3 regions of the Streptomyces sp. NPDC033221 genome follow, and region 1 is predicted to be linked to each of the others. Evidence: riboswitches for the same ligand, from Rfam matches in the RefSeq annotation. Region 1 holds a riboswitch; each other region holds the start of a gene.
The links. A riboswitch is a leader RNA that binds a small molecule or an ion and turns the genes downstream of it on or off. The one in region 1 is predicted to bind cyclic di-AMP.
Positions count from the first base shown of each region.

Region 2: linked by a shared signal. The riboswitch ahead of ACZ53K_RS26840 (M23 family metallopeptidase) and the one ahead of ACZ53K_RS25810 (C40 family peptidase) in region 1 are both predicted to bind cyclic di-AMP.
Region 3: linked by a shared signal. The riboswitch ahead of ACZ53K_RS17100 (transglycosylase family protein) and the one ahead of ACZ53K_RS25810 (C40 family peptidase) in region 1 are both predicted to bind cyclic di-AMP.

Region 1 covers NZ_JBVIQN010000021.1:97,318-103,535, reverse strand. The annotation lists gene ACZ53K_RS25830 (helix-turn-helix domain-containing protein) at 1-623, opposite strand, end outside; gene ACZ53K_RS25825 (ATP-binding protein) at 934-1,362, shown strand; gene ACZ53K_RS25820 (hypothetical protein) at 1,393-2,004, opposite strand; gene ACZ53K_RS25815 (DUF6328 family protein) at 2,393-3,022, opposite strand; gene ACZ53K_RS25810 (C40 family peptidase) at 3,150-3,623, opposite strand; cyclic di-AMP (ydaO/yuaA leader) riboswitch at 3,627-3,791, opposite strand; gene ACZ53K_RS25805 (hypothetical protein) at 4,341-4,646, opposite strand; gene ACZ53K_RS25800 (ATP-dependent Clp protease proteolytic subunit) at 4,654-5,289, opposite strand; gene ACZ53K_RS25795 (GntR family transcriptional regulator) at 5,550-6,218, shown strand, end outside.
Region 2 covers NZ_JBVIQN010000023.1:17,080-23,297, reverse strand. The annotation lists gene ACZ53K_RS26850 (M16 family metallopeptidase) at 43-1,380, shown strand; gene ACZ53K_RS26845 (M16 family metallopeptidase) at 1,401-2,768, shown strand; cyclic di-AMP (ydaO/yuaA leader) riboswitch at 3,021-3,175, shown strand; gene ACZ53K_RS26840 (M23 family metallopeptidase) at 3,189-3,986, shown strand; gene ACZ53K_RS26835 (GntR family transcriptional regulator) at 4,218-4,910, shown strand; gene ACZ53K_RS26830 (HPr family phosphocarrier protein) at 5,263-5,544, opposite strand; gene ACZ53K_RS26825 (bifunctional acetate--CoA ligase family protein/GNAT family N-acetyltransferase) at 5,901-6,218, shown strand, end outside.
Region 3 covers NZ_JBVIQN010000011.1:112,754-118,971, reverse strand. The annotation lists gene ACZ53K_RS17125 (MFS transporter) at 1-313, opposite strand, end outside; gene ACZ53K_RS17120 (LysR family transcriptional regulator) at 468-1,376, shown strand; gene ACZ53K_RS17115 (DUF6479 family protein) at 1,484-1,882, shown strand; gene ACZ53K_RS17110 (cytochrome P450 family protein) at 1,964-3,235, shown strand; gene ACZ53K_RS17105 (transglycosylase family protein) at 3,416-4,429, shown strand; cyclic di-AMP (ydaO/yuaA leader) riboswitch at 4,690-4,860, shown strand; gene ACZ53K_RS17100 (transglycosylase family protein) at 4,862-5,563, shown strand; gene eno (phosphopyruvate hydratase) at 5,939-6,218, shown strand, end outside.

The DNA of each region.
Region 1 (6,218 bases):
ACATGCGACAATTGCCCCACGTCCAGAATGTGCCGCAGCTGCGCCGCCATCACCCCCGGCGGGCCGACCTCCCGGCGCAGCACCGCCTCGTCCAGCACCGCCCGCAACTCCAGCGGCCGCTCACCCCGCAGCACTTCCTGGCGGGCGATACGCACCTCCACCAGCTCCTCGACCTGCTTCGGCGGCAGATCCGACAGCGTGGCGCGGGTCACCGCCCGCGCGTAGTCCGGCGTCTGCAACAGCCCCGGCACCACCGTCGTCTCCAGCGTGCGCGCCCGGGACGCCCCGTACTCCAGGCTGATGAAGTCCCGGTACTCCGGCGGCAGCAGGTCGCGGTACGTGTGCCACCAGCCGTGCCGCCCGCCGCCGCCGTCCCGCGTACCGCCCCCGCACAGCGCCACCAGGAGGGCACGCAACTCCGTGTCCCGGACGCCGTACGCGTCCAGCAGCAGTTCGACGTCGGCCGGCCGGGCACCACTGCGCCCGGTCTCGATGCGGCTGACCTTGGACTGGTGCCACCCGACCAGACGGGCCGCCTCACCACTGGTGAGCCCCGCCAGCGTCCGCTGGCGCCGTAACTCCGCACCCAGCTTGCGACGGCGCACCGCGGGCCCGTGCCGCATGCCGCGCCCTCCGTTTCCTTTCGCGGGGGCGCGCCATGGGTGCGCCGTCCCCTGATGGCCGGTTCCGATCCGACAGTCTGCCGCGCAAATACGGTCTCGCGTAGCAGAGTTCACCGCTTCGGGCGACAGATATATGCACTTCTTGGTGGATGACCCGTCACAGCCGCAGCATGAGTGGCAGTCTGGCGCACAGCAGCAGTCCGAAGCCGGAGCCGAAGGGACCGGAAGAGGTCCGGAGGCCGAAAGCGATGGCGGCTTCCTCCGGCGGCGGGCCTGAGTCGAGCCTCGGTGGGAAAGGGACGGCGTCGCGATGGCGGACCATCAGGAATCCTCACTCACTCTGCCCAGCGCACCGGCATCGGTCGCCGAGGCCCGTAGGTACGTCACAGGGGTGCTGGCCGAATGGGGCCTTCCGGACGGGACGGATACGGCCGACGCCGTGCGTCTGATCGTCTCGGAACTGGCCACCAACGCCGTACAGCACACTTTCGGCCGGTCACCGGCGTTCACCGTCGACGTCCGGCTGGACCGCGACGAACGGCTGCGGATCGGCGTCACCGACGACCACCCGCGCTGGCCCAAGCGGTTGCCGGCCGCCGTGCAGCAGGACAACGGGCGGGGCATGGTGATCGTCCGCTTCCTCGCCGCCGAGGCCGGCGGACAGTTGGCGGTCGAGCCCACCGCCACCGGCGGCAAGACGGTCTGGATCACCCTGCCGTGGCGGCTGTTCCTGCCGTAGCGGCACGTTTCGCCAGCGGCGGGCCCGACCTCACGGTCTGGTGAGGAAGCGGGGTTTGCGGCGGCGGCCCGTGGCACACGCGCAGCCCACACCGTCGTCCCGCACCTGCCGGTACGTGGGGCTGGTCTCCCGGCCGCAGAGGGAACAGCGGCACGGCCACGGCTCGTAGGCGCCGGGACAGGGGACCAGAGGGGACAGCCCGGCGGCGTACATGACGCGTTCGGCGACGGTGGCCGGTCCGGGGGCGCCCGCGGGGCCGTGACCGGGGCCGGAACCGTTGCCGTTGCCGATGCCGTTTCCGGGCGGCTGGTGGGGGAGGGCGAGCGGAACCGCGCCCGGCGGAGGCTGGAGCGGGGGTGGCGGCATCAGCGGGGGCTCGGGAGGCATGGCGGGAGCTGGGACGGGGGAGGCGGCAGGGGCTGGAGAGGCCGGGGAGGCCGGAGAGGTCGTGGGTGGTCCGGGGGCGGCTTGCGTGCCGGGGCCGAGGTCGCCCGGGTGCCACTGATGCAGGCAGGAGGCACACCACCACAGCAGTTCACCGGCGCCGTAGACCCCCTCGTCCTCCCACAGCACGTCCGTGCTGCCGCAGGCCGGGCAGGGGGTGGCGGGGGAGCGGCGGCGCAGAAGTCCGCGCAGGTTCACGAGTCGGTCCTGAGGTGCGAGTGCTGGGGCAGGTGCATGTGCATGGGTCTCCTCACGTGCTAAGGAGACTCCATCGGTTCACCGTCGCCAAAGCAAGGACGACCAGGTCACAAAAGATTTCGACGGCGCGGTGCGATCGGTACGGCCGGTGCGGCCAGCCGACCGGTGCGACCAGCCGATCGGTGCGGCCGGGGAGGCTAGGGCGCTTCTGACGGATCTCCGCGGCATCGCGACTCCCCCAGCTACCGCTGGGAGGTGCCCCCAGGCACGCACCCTCGCCGCACGGCGCAAAGGGACAGGTGGCTCCGCCACATGACCCTTCACACCGCACGCCGAGCGCACGCACCGAACGCCGCTCCGTCCCCCACGGAGATCCATCAGAAACGCCCTAGTCGCCGGCCGTCGGCTTGATGTGCCCGTTCAGATGTCCCAGTACGCGGGGCAGCAGCGCCCACAGCCCACCGCACGTCACCAGCGTCACCGAACCCGCGACCACCCCCGCCCCGCGTCCCAGTACGACGTCGACGACCAGCAGCACCGCACCGGCCAGCGCCAGCGCGAGCACCGCCATCCCGGCGGCCGTCAGACGCGCAGAGACCTCCACGATCAGCCCCTTCGCGCGCCGCCGGAACAGGACCCGGTGCACCGCGGCAGGCGCGGTGAGCAGCAGCGTCGCCAGTACGGCCAGGAGCAAGGTGCCCACGTAGAACGCGCGTTGCGTGGTGTCCAGGGACACGAAGCGCGGGGTGAAGGCCAGCGTCAGCAGGAACGCGAAGAGGATCTGCACACCGGTCTGCAGGACGCGCAGTTCCTGGAGCAGTTCGCCGAAGTTGCGGTCGTAGCGTTCCAGCGGCGTCTCGTTGCGGTCCGCGCACACGGTGTGCGGGGCGGGACCGGACGGCTGGTGCGGTTCGGCGTGCGGCTCGGCCGGTCCGGGTGCTCTCGGCAGTTCGGCATGCTCGGTGTGTCCGCTGTGCTCGGTCAGTTCGTTCCGGTCGTCGTCGGTGAGGGGGGCCATTGCGTGCGGGTATCCGCCGACGCGTTGATCACTCCTCGAACGCGCACGGGTGTGCGGGAGCGCGCACCCGCGTACGGGCGGGAGGACCGGCGCGACCGGCGGATCACCACACCGGCGGACCGGGCGGTCAGCGCACCCGCCCGTACGAGACGCTGCGCGACCAGATGCGTTCCAGCCGCACCACGGCACCGGGCTTGGGCGCGTGCCAGATCTTGCCGCTCCCCGCGTAGATGCCCACGTGGTAGACGCCGCGGCGGGAGTGGAAGAAGACCAGGTCGCCGAGGCGGCGCGCGGAGGCGGACAGCTGCCGGGTGCGGTTGTACTGGGCCGCCGCGGTGCGCGGCAGCCGCTTCCCGGCCCGCTTGAACGAGTACAGCGTCAGTCCTGAGCAGTCGAAACGGTGTGGCCCGCTGGCTCCGTACTTGTAGGGCGCTCCCTTCTTGGAAGCGGCGACCCGCAGTGCCGCGGCCGAGCTCGACGCGGCTTCCGCGTTCTCGGTGGCTCCTGGGACGACCAGTGTTCCGCCGACCGTGGCGAGGGCGATGGCGGAGATCACTCCGGCTCGCGCCAGCAGAGGGGAAGCGGTGGTACGCGCAGTCATGCGCAACCCTTCGTCAGCCGCCTGCGAAGAAGTGCCTGTCGGGTTCGGGCAGGCGAAGATGCCCGGTCGCGGTGGCGACTTCACCCCAAGGGACCGTCCGGCCGTGGTGGCCGGCGGCCCCGTCGTGCTCGGGTCCTCCGCTCCTGCCGATCCAGGCGCATCGACCAGACATCCGGTACGGCGGCAGGATTGGGCGTCCGCCCGGACCGCCCCACCGCTGTGGCGGGGGCTTGTCGTCGAAGCGATCGTTGCGCACCTCGCGCCCGGATTCCGAGCAGAAACAGCTGTATGTGAGGTTGGTCACGTCTGCGCTGTTCGGGTGGACGGCGGGCGTTTCGTGGGAGGCCCGCGACGGGTGAGGACCCGTGCACCAGCCCCGGAAGCAGCGGTTCCGGGAGACACGTGCGTGGGTCGCGCAACATGTGTGGCACAGCGCGCGGCTCCGCGGATACGCCGTTCGAGCGAGCCCGATCGGGCTTCGTGTCGGCATACAGGTGGGCCCTTGTGGTGCCGTGGGACCTCCTGGCCGCCTCTGTCACCCTCCGCCTGGCGTGTGCCGCGTGAGGTGGCCGTGCTTCTCGTGTGCCAAAGGTGTGAGGGAGGGCGTCCGACCCCCGTCCGGACGCCCTCCCGGCCGGTGCGGCGGTGCCGTGGCGGCCGCACTCCTGAGGCGCGGCCGCCGCTCGGCGGCGGGAGCCGTGGCACTGCCCTGCCGCGTCAACCGCGCGGCGGTGGGACGGAGATCAGCCGTGCGCGGCGCTCGCCGTCCAGTACGCGCAGGGCCTGCGCCAGTGTGTCCGCGTGCAGTTCGCTCTCGCCCCGGTCGTGCATCAGCGTCAACGCGTCCCGTAGCGCGGCGGACTTGCCGACCAGGGCCTGTGCGGCGCGCAGCCCGCCGTACGTGTCCGTGCCGCGGGCCGGGTTGATACGGCCCAGCAGGTCCAGGACCGCCAGATAGCTGTCGATGACCGCGCCCTCGGCGCGCGTCAGCGCGGGCAGCGGCGGCAGTTCGGGCGGCAGCATCCCGGGCTCACTTCGCGCCGAGTGCCGCGGCGCCCGGCTTGCGGCTGCGGGTGAGCCCGTCGATGAGCCCGTACTCCACGGCCGACCCGGCGTCGAAGATCTTGTCGCGTTCGAGGTCTTCGGCGATCCGCTCGGCGGGCTGCCCGGTGTGCCGTACGAGCAGTTCCTCCAGCAGGGCGCGGGTGCGCAGCAGTTCGTCCGCCTGGATCCGGAGGTCGTCGGCCTGCCCCTGCACGGGTTCGCCGAACGAGGGCTGGTGGATGAGGATGCGGGCGCCCGGCAGGGCGAGGCGCTTGCCGGGCGCGCCGGCCGCCAGCAGTACCGCGGCGGCGGAGGCGGCCTGGCCCAGGCAGACCGTCTCGATGTCGCAGCCGACGAACTGCATCGTGTCGTAGATCGCGGACATCGCGGTGAAGGAGCCGCCGGGGGAGTTGATGTAGAGCGAGATGTCCCGGTCGGGGGCGTCGTAGTCCAGGTGCATGAGCTGGGCGATCACGTCGTTGGCCGCGGTGTCGTCGACCGGGGTGCCGAGGAAGATGATCCGCTCGCTGAGCAGCTTGGAGTAGGGGTCCATGGTCCGGGCCCCGTGGGTGGTGCGTTCGGTGAACTCCGGAAGGACGTAACGGGCCTGGGGGCCGTTCATGGAAAGCTCCTCTTCCCTAACCGTCTGTAAAAAATGTACAGGACGTACGTAGGGCTAGATAGGAGCACGTTCCGTTGGGCGAAAGCAATGCCTTCGTGGGGTGAAGTGCCGAAGCTCGCTGAGAGCGAAAACCTCACGGGTAGTCAGGGAAGCCGCCCCGGAGTTGGGCTGACTGCCTGTGACCTGGCCTTCGAGTGGCGCGCCGGCCCGCCGTGCACAATGGCCGCTGTACGTCTGTGACCGCCCGCAGAGGACGCCCGATGCCCGACTTGTCCCACCTTGCGCCCCTGCCTCCGGGGACCGCCACCGACGACCGTCACGCGTTGCGGGAACGCCTGCACAGCGCGCTCACCGAAGCACTCGTCAACGGAACCCTGGCGCCCGGCCAGGAGTACGGAGAGCCGCACATCGCCCAGCAGCTCGGTGCTCCCGTCGCCCCGCTCCGGGAAGCGCTGCTCCTCCTGGCCTCCCAGCGACTCGTCGAGTACACCGGGCCTGAAACGGTACGGGTGACCACGGTCGACGCCGCCGCCTGCCGGGACACCGCCACCGCGCTGCACGGCCTGTACCGCACCGCCCTGATCGGCGTGCCGTGGCCGCTCCCCGAGGGTGACCTCGCTGCCCTGCGCAACTGCGCTGCCACGCACGCGCGTGCCGTCGCGCGCAAGGACGCGGTGGAAGCGGCCGGCAGCGAGCGTGCGCTGTGGAGCGTCTTCGTCCACGCCTGCCGCAACAGGCCCCTGTACGACGCCGTCACACAGCTCGCCCCTGCATGGCAGCGGGCACAACACCTCGAACTCCCTTTGCCCGACTTGACCAATGGGGCCGGCAGCGCTTGGGATGCCTTGCTGGACGCTTGCGCGACGGGCGACCGGCAGCGCGCGCTGCAGTTCGCGGACGAGTACTGGCAGCGCGCGAGTGGCATGCCC
Region 2 (6,218 bases), on a different contig from region 1:
ACAGAACTTCCTCGCAAGCGGATCGAAGGGACGTACATGCCCATGGGTCACACGGCCACAGAACAAGCCGGCTCCGGCGGCCTGACAGCGACCGAGCACCGGCTGGCCAATGGCCTGCGCGTGGTGCTCTCCGAAGATCACCTGACCCCGGTCGCCGCGGTCTGCCTCTGGTACGACGTCGGCTCCCGGCACGAGGTCAAGGGCCGCACGGGCCTGGCCCACCTTTTCGAGCACCTGATGTTCCAGGGCTCCGCCCAGGTATCGGGCAACGGTCACTTCGAACTGGTCCAGGGCGCCGGCGGCTCCCTGAACGGCACCACCAGCTTCGAGCGCACCAACTATTTCGAGACCATGCCCGCCCACCAGCTGGAGCTCGCGCTGTGGCTGGAGGCCGACCGCATGGGCTCCCTGCTGACCGCGCTCGACGAGGAGTCCCTGGAGAACCAGCGCGACGTCGTCAAGAACGAGCGCCGGCAGCGCTACGACAACGTCCCCTACGGCACGGCCTTCGAGAAACTGACGGCCATGGCCTATCCGGAGGGACACCCGTACCACCACACGCCGATCGGTTCGATGGCCGACCTGGACGCCGCCTCCCTGGAGGACGCGCGGGCCTTCTTCCGCACGTACTACGCGCCCAACAACGCGGTCCTGTCGATCGTCGGCGACATCGACCCCGAGCAGACCCTCGCCTGGGTGGAGAAGTACTTCGGCTCCATCCCCGGCCACGAGGGCAAGCAGCCGCCGCGCGACGGCTCGCTCCCGGAGGTCATCGGCAAGGAGCTGCGCGAGGTCGTCGAGGAGGACGTCCCCTCCCGTGCCCTGATGGCCGCCTACCGGCTGCCGCACGACGGCACCCGTGAGGCCGACGCGGCCGACCTGGCGCTGACGGTGCTCGGCGGCGGCGAGTCCTCGCGCCTGTACAACCGGCTGGTGCGCCGCGACCGTACGGCCGTGGCGGCGGGCTTCGGCCTGCTGCGGCTGGCCGGCGCGCCCTCGCTCGGCTGGCTGGACGTCAAGACTTCCGGCGGCGTCGAGGTGGCCGGCATCGAGAGCGCCGTGGACGAGGAACTGGCCCGCTTCGCCGCGGAGGGGCCGAGCCCCGAGGAGATGGAGCGCGCGCAGGCCCAGCTGGAGCGCGAGTGGCTGGACCGGCTCGCCACGGCGAGCGGCCGCGCCGACGAACTGTGCCGCTTCGCCGTCCTGTTCGGTGACCCGCAGCTCGCCCTGACCGCCGTGCGGCGCGTCCTGGAGATCACCCCGCAGGAGGTGCAGGAGGTCGCCAAGGCCCGGCTGCGCCCCGACAACCGCGCGGTCCTCGTGTACGAGCCGACCGAGCCGACCGCCGCCGAGGACAACGACGAGGAGGCGGCCCAGTGAGCGACGCCGTCAGCAACCCGATGACCTTCCATCCGCAGCCGTCCGGCGGCGAGCCCAAGCCGTGGGCCTTCCCGGCCCCCGAGCGCGGGCAGCTGGCCAACGGCCTCACGGTCCTGCGCAGCCACCGCCCCGGCCAGCAGGTCGTCGCCGTCGAGATCGACATCGTCGCGCCCCTGGAGACCGAGCCCGCGGGCCTGGACGGCGTCGCCACGATCATGGCGCGCGCCCTGTCCGAGGGCACCGACAAGCACGACGCCGAGCAGTTCGCCGCCGAGCTGGAGCGCTGCGGCGCCACCCTGGACGCGCACGCCGACCACCCCGGTGTCCGCGTCTCCCTGGAGGTCCCGGCCTCCCGGCTGGACAAGGCGCTCGGCCTGCTCGCCGACGCCCTGCGCGCCCCGGCCTTCCCGGACGGCGAGGTCGAGCGCCTGGTGCGCAACCGCCTCGACGAGATCCCGCACGAGCTGGCCAACCCGGCCCGCCGCGCCGCGATGGCCCTGTCCAAGGAGCTCTTCCCGGCCGACTCCCGGATGTCGCGGCCGCGCCAGGGCACCGAGGAGACCGTCACCCGTATCGACGCGGCGGCCGTACGTGCCTTCTACGAGGCCCATGTACGCCCCGCCACGGCCACCGCCGTCATCGTCGGTGACTTCACCGGCGTCGACGTGGACGCGGCCCTCACGGAGACCCTCGGCGCCTGGACGGGGTCGCCCGCCGAGCCGGTGAAGGCCTCCCCGATCACCGCCGACGACACCGGGCGTGTCGTGATCGTCGATCGCCCCGGCGCCGTACAGACCCAGCTGCTGATCGGCCGGATCGGCGCCGACCGGCACGACCGCGTCTGGCCCGCCCAGGTGCTCGGCACGTACTGCCTGGGCGGCACCCTCACCTCCCGCCTGGACCGGGTGCTGCGCGAGGAGAAGGGCTACACCTACGGGGTGCGGTCCTTCGGGCAGGTGCTGCGCTCCTCGGCCGACGGGGACGGCGCCGCGATGCTCGCCATCAGCGGTTCGGTGGACACCGCCTCCACCGGCCCGGCGCTGGAGGACCTCTGGAAGGTGCTGCGCACCCTCGCGGCCGAGGGTCTGACGGACGCCGAGCGCGATGTGGCCGTCCAGAACCTGGTCGGCGTCGCGCCCCTGAAGTACGAGACCGCCGCGGCCGTCGCGGGCACCCTCGCCGACCAGGTCGAGCAGCAGCTCCCGGACGATTTCCAGGCCCGGCTGTACGAGCGGCTGGCGCAGACCGGCACGGTCGAGGCGACCGCCGCGGCCGTCAACGCCTTCCCGGTCGACCGGCTGGTGACGGTCCTGGTGGGCGACGCCGCCGAGATCGAGGAGCCCGTCACGGCGCTCGGCATCGGCGAGGTGACGGTCGTCAGGGGCTGATGGCACGTCACCGGTGCGGGAGCGGCCGTCGGTGGCCGAGGGCCGTGCCCCGCGGGGGTGACGCATGGTCACATAAGGGATCCAGTGGTGCGCAGGCGCCACTGGATCTTCTTTATGTCCCAATTGTTGGGGGTGGTTGCATGGTGACCGTGTGGCGTACGGCACAATCCACGCGTTCTGTTTGCCGATTGAAAGTGGCCCCGTTTAGCGTCGATCCGGCTGTCCGCAGGATCACCGCCGCAACCGCGGCACGGACAGTCATCGCCGAGTCCCCGTACGGCGCGAGCCAGGGGAGCCGGGGACCCATGTCCCTTGGGGTGAATCGGACGCCTTCCCGGAGGTGCCCGTAGGAGACCTTCCTGCTCCGAACCCGTCAGCTAACCCGGTAGGCGAGAGGGAAGGAAAGGACACAGCCAGCCCATGGCGTTCACCCGTGCCACCGGGAAGCACCGTGGTCCGAGCCGCAGCGCGCGGACGACCCGAAACCTCGCCGGCATAGCCACGCTCGCCGCGTCCGGCGTCATCGCCTCCGTCGCCTCCCCGGCGCTGGCGGCCGGCAACCCGGACGACGCGAGCAGCCACGACACCGGACTGCACCACGCCGTCGTCCTCGGCGACGAGCTCGCCGAGCAGATCGAGGCACAGGCCGACGCGCAGCAGGAGGCCGCCGACGCCGCCGCCGCGCAGGCCAAGGCCGAGGCCGAGGCGCGCCGGCAGGCCGAAGAGGCCAAGCGCCAGGCCGAGGCGGAGGCCAAGAAGGAGCGCGAGGCCAAGGAGCGCGCCGCCCGTGAGGCCGAGCGCAAGCGCCTGCTCACGTACGTCGCCCCCGTCGACGGTTCCTACGTCTCCACCGGCTACAAGGCCTCCAGCGGCCTGTGGTCCTCCGGCAGCCACACCGGCGTCGACTTCCACGCCGCCTCCGGGACCACCGTCCACGCCGTCGGCTCGGGCACGGTCGTCGAGACCGGCTGGGGCGGCGCGTACGGGAACAACGTCGTCATCAAGATGAACGACGGCACCTACACCCAGTACGGCCACCTGTCGTCCATCAGCGTCTCGGTCGGCCAGACCGTCACCCCGGGCCAGCAGATCGCCCTGTCGGGCAACACCGGCAACACCACCGGCCCGCACCTGCACTTCGAGGCCCGCACCTCGGCGGAGTACGGCTCGGACATGGACCCGGTCGCCTACCTGCGCTCGCACGGCGTGAACGTCTGACGCACACCCGTCCCCCGTACGATGCCCCGGCCCGCGTGGCCGGGGCATCTGCGTATTCGTGGCCCGCCGCAAAGCCGGCCCGCCCGTATACGGCCGTCCCTGGCCAAAAAATAACCATGAATTCGCCGCGACCATCCGCCATCCGGTTCCCGTCGAATAGAGTCACGGCAAATGCCGCCGCCCGGTGGCATTTCCGGAAGTTTCCAGGGGTTTACGGCGGAGGCACAGGTGATGCGAGGCCCTCTTTCCGCGCATGTGGTGTGCACGGCGATCCGGGACGACATCGTATCCGGCGCTCTCCCGCCGGGCAGCCGGCTGATCGAGGAGTTGCTGGCCGGCCGCTACGGGGTCTCCCGCGTTCCCGTACGCGAGGCGCTGCGTACGCTGCAGTCCGAGGGCTTCGTCACGATCCGGCGCCACGCGGGCGCCTGCGTGGCCGAGCCGACCGAGCGCGAAGCCGCCGACGTCCTGGACATCCGCGGGCTGCTGGAGCCGCTGGGCGCCGCGCGCGCCGCCGCCCGCCGCACCGCGGCGCACATCAAGGTGCTGCGCGGCATCGTACGGCTGGGCCGTGAGCGCGCCCGGCACGGCCACCGCGCGGAGCTGCGCCAACTCGACGGCTGGTTCCACGAGACGCTCGCCCAGGCATCCGGCAGCGCCAGCATGGCGGCGCTGCTCACCCAGCTGCGGCGCAAGACCGACTGGATGTACGCGGTCGAACTCCCGGCCCGCGACGAGCGGTCGTGGGACGAGCACGGGGCGGTGCTGGACGCGGTGAGCCGCGGTGACGCCGAGCGGGCCCGCACCCTGATGGCGGCCCACATCGAGCGCTCGCGCCCGGCGTACCGGCTGCGCCCGGTGGCCCCCGGGCCGGCGGTGAGGAGTTCGAAACAGACTGTAAACACGGCGCGCGAACGGAATTAACAGGGGAGTCGTATACAAGCGGTAGGGGAATTCGCCGGGGGAGTGGCGAGGGGGCTGCCAAAGATTTGCGGGGCCCTTGAAAGGGGCGGGGAGTGGCGGGGAAAGCACCGGGATGCGTCGTGAAACGCGCCCCTCGAACCCTCAAATGTGATGCCCGGAATTACTGGATGACTGTACGGATCGCGCGATATCCGGGTCGGCGTGCGTTTGCGGGTGCGCCCGGGCGTGAGTGACCCGCTCCATGCTTTCGCGAGCCGCGACGGACGTACAGGGCATACAAAAGCGGCCCCGCCCGGCGCCGGAAACCCGGCTACCGCGGCGGAGCCGCGAACACAGTGACCCGCGAGGCGGTTCAGACGGTCTCCGGGAGCTCCTCAAGGCCCTCGGCGACCAGCTTCGCGAGACGGTCGAGCGCGGCGTCGGCGCCCTCGGCGTCGGAGGCCAGCACGATCTCCTCGCCACCCTGGGCGCCCAGGCCCAGCACGGCCAGCATGGAGCCCGCGTTGACCGGGTTGCCGTCGGCCTTCGCGATCGTCACGGGAACCCCGGCGGCGGTGGCCGCACGGACGAAGATCGAGGCGGGGCGGGCGTGCAGACCCTCGGCCCAACCGACATTGACGCGGCGCTCAGCCATGGTGTTGCCCTTCAAGTCGTAACAGTTGTCTAGACCAGTGTCTCATGCTGCCGGGAGTGCTCCGGCAGCCCGCGGGGGCGCTCGTGGCGGGCTCGCCACGGCGCTTTCCGCAGGCCAAGGGCACGCTACCGGCAGCTCTCGGGCGTACGGCCGGACCGTCCGCCATCCGGGATCCGCCGCCGGAGGCCCGTTATCCGGGACCTTCCGCCCGCCGGTCCGCCGTCCGGCCCCCTCCGTCCGACCCCTCCGTCCGGCCCTCTCCGTCCGGGGCCCACCGTCCCCGCCCCACCCTGCCCCGGCCCGTACGGGCACGCACACCGAGCCGGTTGTCGGTGGCGGGCCGTACGCTGTGCCCCATGCAGAGCCTGTCCGACAGCGTCTACCCGGCCCACTGGGAAGCCGATGTCGTGCTGCGCGACGGCGGCACCGCGCGCATCCGCCCCATCACCCCCGACGACGCGCAGCGCCTGGTCTCCTTCTACGAACAGGTCTCGGACGAGTCGAAGTACTACCGCTTCTTCGCGCCCTACCCGCGCCTGTCCGACCGCGACGTGCACCGCTTCACCCACCACGATTACGTCGACCGGGTGGGCCTCGCCGCCACCGTGGGCGGCGAGTTCATCGCCACGGTCCGCTACGACCGCATCGACGAGCGCGGCCGCCCCGCCAAGGAG
Region 3 (6,218 bases), on a different contig from region 1:
GCACCGTGCCGTTGGGGGCGCTCGCCGTCACGGTCAGGAAGGCGGCGGTGGCGGCGGTCAGGCCCACCGCCAGCCGCCGCCGGTTCACCAGGTCACCGAGGGGGACGAGGAACAGCAGCCCGAGGCCGTAACCGACCTGCGCGACGGTCACCACCAGCGCCGCGGTGGCGGCGCCAAGGTGCAGGTCGCTGCCGATGACGTCCAGCAGCGGCTGGGCGAAGTAGTTGCCCGCGACCGACAGGCCGGTCGCCACGGACATCAGCAGCAGCGTGCCGCGCCCCAGCCCCCGCTGCCCCTCTTCCTGGGAAGCCATCAGATCCCTTTCCGTACGACGCGCCACCCCGTTGGTGTTGCTCTGTCCCTCAGCTTCCGCCGCCGTCCGTTGATGAGTCCAACACATAGTTGTCATGGCATTCATCGCGGAACGCGATCGACCGGTGGCGCCGGCCGCTGGCTACGCTCGCCGCATGGAGCTGCAACAGATGCGGTACGTGGTCGCGGTCGCCGAAACGGGCGGCTTCACCCGCGCCGCCGAGCGCTGCCACGTCGTGCAGTCCGCGCTCAGCCACCAGATCGCCCGCCTGGAGAAGGAGCTGGGCGCCCGGCTCTTCGACCGTACGAGCCGCAGCGTGCGGCTGACCACCGCGGGGGAGGCGTTCGTGCCGGTCGCCCGGCAGGCGCTGGAGGCGGCCGAGCGGGCCCGCGCCGAGGTGGAGGCGGCGGTCGGCGAGGTGCGCGGCCGCCTCGCCGTGGGCGCGATCTCCACCGTCGCGGCCGTCGACCTGGCGCGCGAGCTGGGCGCCTACCGCGCCCGCCACCCGAAGGTCCGGATCAGCCTGCGCATGGAGATGAGCGAGCAGCTGATCGAGCAGGTCCGGCAGGGCACGCTGGACGTCGCCTTCGTCGGCCTGGTGCCCGGCGCCCGCAGTCAGGGCGTCCGGGAGCGGGCACTGGCCCACGGCGAGCTGGTCGCCGTCGTGGCGCCGGACCATCCGCTGGCGGGCCGGGAGTGGACGGACCTGCGGCGGCTGGCCCAGGAGACCTTCGTGGACTTCACGGCCGGTTCGGCGGCGCGCCGCCAGCGGGAGGAGGCGTTCCGCGCGGCGGGCCTGACGAGCGAGGTGGCCTTCGAGGTGACCACGGTGGAGTTCCTGGCCAAGCTGGTACGGGCCGGGCTGGGCATCGGCATGGTGCCGCAGGCGTTCGCCGCGGAGCTGACCGGCCTGAGCGTGGTGCGGGTGCGCAACGCGCCCGTCCGGGTCGAGCGCGTCGTCTGGAACCGGCTCGGCCCGTCCCCGGCGGCCGCCGCCTTCCTGGACGCGCTGGGCGTGGACCCCGCCGAGCCGGACCCGGGGCCCGCCGTCCGGGGGACATGAGCCGTACGCCACGCCGCTGACCTGCGCTTACGTCTCCATACCGGTTCCGTGGGCGGGTGCCGCGGCGGCCCGCGCATCGTCCCCGCCCGCCCGGGTACCCGGGTCGAATGACAGCAACGACCGCTTCGACCACACCGGCCCTGGACGGCACGTCCGTCCAGCAGGCCGTGGATTTCACGCGGGACATGGTCGTCGGCACCGGCCCGCTGATCGTCGGAATCGTCATCGTCGTGGGCCTGATCCTCGCCGTGGTCTACGGCCGGCGCCGCCGGGACCGCGAGCCCGACCCGCCCGAGCCGGAGACCCAGCCGACCCCGCCCAAGAACCCGACCGGGTACGAGAGCGAGCTGCGCGACCCGAACGAGGTGCCGCGCGACGGCGACCACCGGCTGACCCCGCACGAACTGCCCGATTACGGCAACGCCCCCACCCGGCACGGCGACGACCAGGACCGGGAGCGCAAGCGCTGGCAGGACGGGCACAGCGGGTCCTTCGGCAGCGGTTAACGTCGAGGGGTGCGCCCGCAGACACCCTTCCCCTCCGACGAGCGGCCCGCTGACCCTTCCGGGGCCGAGGCCGCCTGCCCCGTGACCGGTCGCGGCCCGGCGGCCGCTCCGCCCTGTCCCGAGCTGTTCACGTGGGAGTTCGCCTCCGACCCGTACCCGGCGTACGCCTGGCTGCGCGAGCACGCGCCGGTGCACCGTACGCGGCTGCCCAGCGGCGTCGAGGCCTGGCTGGTGACCCGCTACGCGGACGCCCGGCAGGCGCTCGCCGACACCCGGCTGTCGAAGAACCCGGTGCACCACAGCGCGGCCGCGCACGGCAAGGGCAAGGTCGGCATCCCCGGTGAGCGCGGCGCGAACCTGATGACGCACCTGCTCAACATCGACCCGCCGGACCACACCCGGCTGCGCCGGCTGGTCTCCAAGGCGTTTACCCCGCGCCGCATCGCCCGGTTCGCGCCCCGCGTACAGGAACTGACCGACGCGTTCATCGACTCCTTCGCGGAGCGCGGCGAGGCCGACCTCATCCACGAGTTCGCCTTCCCGCTGCCCATCTACGCCATCTGCGACCTGCTCGGCGTCCCGCGCGAGGACCAGGACGACTTCCGGGACTGGGCCGGGATGATGATCCGGCACGGCCAGGGGCCGCGCGGCGGCGTCGCCCGGTCGGTGAAGAAGATGCGCGGCTACCTCGCCGAGCTGATCCACCGCAAGCGCGAGACCCTCGGCGACGAGGGCGACGACGACCTCATCTCCGGCCTGATCCGGGCCTCCGACCACGGCGAGCACCTGACCGAGAACGAGGCCGCCGCGATGGCCTTCATCCTGCTCTTCGCCGGCTTCGAGACCACCGTCAACCTCATCGGCAACGGCGTGTACCAGCTGCTGCGCCACCCCGCCCAGCGCGAACTCCTCCAGAAGGCCGCCCAGGCGGGCGACGACGGGCTGCTCGCCACCGGCGTGGAGGAGCTGCTGCGCTACGACGGCCCGGTCGAGCTGGCCACCTGGCGCTTCGCCACCCGGGACCTCACCATCGGCGGGCAGCGGATCGCCGAGGGCGACCCGGTCCTGGTCGTCCTGGCCGCCGCCGACCGGGACCCGGAGCGCTTCGCCGGGCCCGACGTCCTGGACCTGTCCCGCCGCGACAACCAGCACCTCGGATACGGCCACGGCATCCACTACTGCCTGGGCGCGCCGCTGGCCCGCCTCGAAGGCCAGACCGCGATGGCCACCCTGCTGACCCGGCTGCCGGACCTGCGGCTCGGCGCGGAGCCGGACGAGCTGCGCTGGCGCGGCGGGCTGATCATGCGGGGGCTGCGGGCCCTGCCGGTGGAGTTCACGCCCGTACGGAAGTGACGTCACGTCAGGCCGTGACCTGGGCGTGATCTCCGCTACACCGGCTTGTGACGAGCGGGCGGCCCCGCTACCTTCATCCGTTTGAAAGGCCGGGGCGGGCGGCGCGGCAGCGCACGGGCCACACCGCCGACGCTCCCGGCCCTTCGACGACAACTCAACCGCCGCTCGAAAGGCAACCGCATGCGCTCCGGGAACGGCCGTCACCGACGCCCCCGTCAGGCTCCGGCCATCTTCGTCACGGCGGGAGTCGCCGGCGGCGCCCTCGCCATGCCGCTGCTCGCCGCGAGCAGCGCCAACGCCGCCGACGCGGCCACCTGGGACCGCGTCGCGCAGTGCGAGAGCAGCGGGGTGTGGAGCGCCAACGCCGGCAACGGCTTCTACGGCGGGCTCCAGCTGACCCAGGAGATGTGGGACCGCTACGGCGGCTCGGCGTACGCCTCGCGGCCGGACCTGGCCAGCCGCTCGCAGCAGATAGCCGTCGCCGAGTCGATCCTCGCCGCGCGCGGCCCCGACACGTGGCCGAGCTGCGCGGTGAACGCGGGACTCAAGCAGGGCGGCAGCGGGCCGGACGTCGACCCGGGCAGCACGGCCACGCCGACTCCGCGGCCGGAGCCCTCGTCCCCGTCCCCGTCCTCCCCCGCCACCCCGCCGCCCTCCTCCGGGCCGTCCGGGACGCCGCAGCCCGGCCACGGCACGCCGGAGCCGAAGCCGTCGCCCACCGGTCCGTCCGGGACCCCGGGCCCGTCCCGTACGCCGGACCCGTCCGGTACGGGCCGTACGGAGGACCCGGCGCGGCCCGCCGACCCGGCCGCCCCGGGCGACGGCGCCTCCACGAGCCCCACCGCGCCTCCGTCGCAGGGCAAGCACCGCGGCGAGCCCGGCGAGGACGAGAAGCCCGGCACGGGCGCGGACGCGGGTACGGGTACGGACGCGGGCAAGGGCGCGGGCTCCGGTGGCGCGGGCGACGCGGACCGCTCCGGCGGGGGACGTCCCTCGCGGGGCGGGGACGCGCACCGTACGGACCCGGGTGTGCCGGGCGGCTACACCGTGCAGCCTGGTGACAACCTGTCAGTCATCGCCGAGGACCGCGGGGTCCCGGGCGGCTGGCCGGCGCTCTACGAGGCCAACAAAGGTGCCATCGGGGGCGATCCGGACCTTATCCACCCTGGTCAGCGCCTCGATCTCGGCCACTGACGGGGTAATTCGTAGACATTCGCCCGCTTTGGCGAAAGTGAGACATGGATCTCGTTGCGGGGGCCGGTGACCGTCCCGTCCGTTGTTTCCAAACCTGCGACGACCTGCGGAAATGTGATGATCCTGTGATGTCTGGGGGCCAACTGGCCTCAGATGTAGGGGTTTGAACCCACGGGGTGTTCCTGTTTACCGTCTTCATCGCTCGCCAAAGCGGGCCCTTCGATCACACGCCGAATCCTGCCGGTGGTCGGAGGTCACTCGACGCGAGAGCGCCGAAGGCAGGAGCGGGGGACCCAAGGTAAGCGCCGGCCCCACCCGCGAAAGCGGGTCCAACCGGCTTGGGGTGAAGCCATGTGTGAAGCACACACGGCCGGGCAACTCACATGGCCCGAACCCGACAGCTCACCTCGCAGGCGTCGGTGAGGAACAACCATGCTGAACTCCAAGGGCAAGCACCGTCGTCCCTCCAAGGCCGTCCGCGTCGCCACCCTGGCGGGCGTCGCCGGTGCCGCTGTGGCCGTCCCGCTGATGGGCGCCACCTCCGCCTCCGCCGCGGGCAACAACTGGGACGCCGTCGCCCAGTGCGAGTCCGGTGGCAACTGGTCGATCAACACCGGCAACGGCTACTACGGTGGCCTGCAGTTCACCAACTCCAGCTGGGCCGCCGCCGGCGGTACCAAGTACGCCCCGCGTGCCGACCAGGCCAGCAAGAGCCAGCAGATCGCCGCGGCCGAGCGCCTGCTCGCCATCCAGGGCCCGGGTGCCTGGACCTGCGCCGGCGGCCACCTCGGCAAGGGCAACGCGAACGCCAAGGCCGACGGCGGCTCCTCGCAGGGCAGCAGCTCGCACAAGTCGCACAAGTCGTACAAGTCCGAGCGCTCCGCCTCGCAGGGCGCCTCCCGCTCCGAGGCCCGCAAGCAGGGCGAGGAGCTGGCCCGCAAGACCCCGGCCCCGCAGAAGAAGTCGACGCCGAAGTCGAACCCCGAGGGCAACTACACCGTCAAGTCCGGTGACACCCTCGCCAAGATCGCCGCTTCCCACGGCAAGAACTGGAAGTCGGTCTACGAGAACAACAAGTCCGTCATCGGCGGCAACCCCAACCTGATCTTCCCGGGTCAGAAGCTGGCCGTCTGAGCCCGCTGACCCCTGACGGACCCCGGGTGACCGTGACACCCCGTACGTACGGCGGTACGTACGGACGGCACGGCTCCCCAGGGCCCGCCCGTCCCGGGAATCCGCTCTTCCCGTGAGACCGCCCCGCCACGGCGCCTGTCCCCCGCACGCGCCGCGGCGGGGCTTCTCCATTTCCCTCCGGGCCCGGCCCGGCCCCTCCGGCCCGCCCCCGCCCGTCCGCCGACTTCTCCGTTCAGCGAACATTGCGCCCATACATCCCGTGAACAGGGGCTTTGCGGGTGTATTCGTCCCACGGACCGGGCTGGCGGCGAGCGGAACCCCCGGAGGCCGTTAGGCTCGTGCTGCAGAACTCCAGACACCCACGAAGGAGACAACGTGCCGTCCATCGACGTCGTCGTAGCTCGCGAGATCCTCGACTCGCGAGGCAACCCCACGGTCGAGGTCGAGGTCGGCCTCGACGACGGCAGCACCGGCCGTGCCGCCGTCCCGTCCGGCGCCTCGACCGGCGCCTTCGAGGCCATCGAGCTGCGCGACGGTGACCCGGCCCGCTACCTGGGCAAGGGCGTGGAGAAGGCCGTCCTCGCGGTCATCGAGCAGATCGGCCCGGAGCTGGTCGGCTACGACGCCACCGAGCAGCGCCTGATCGACCAGGCCA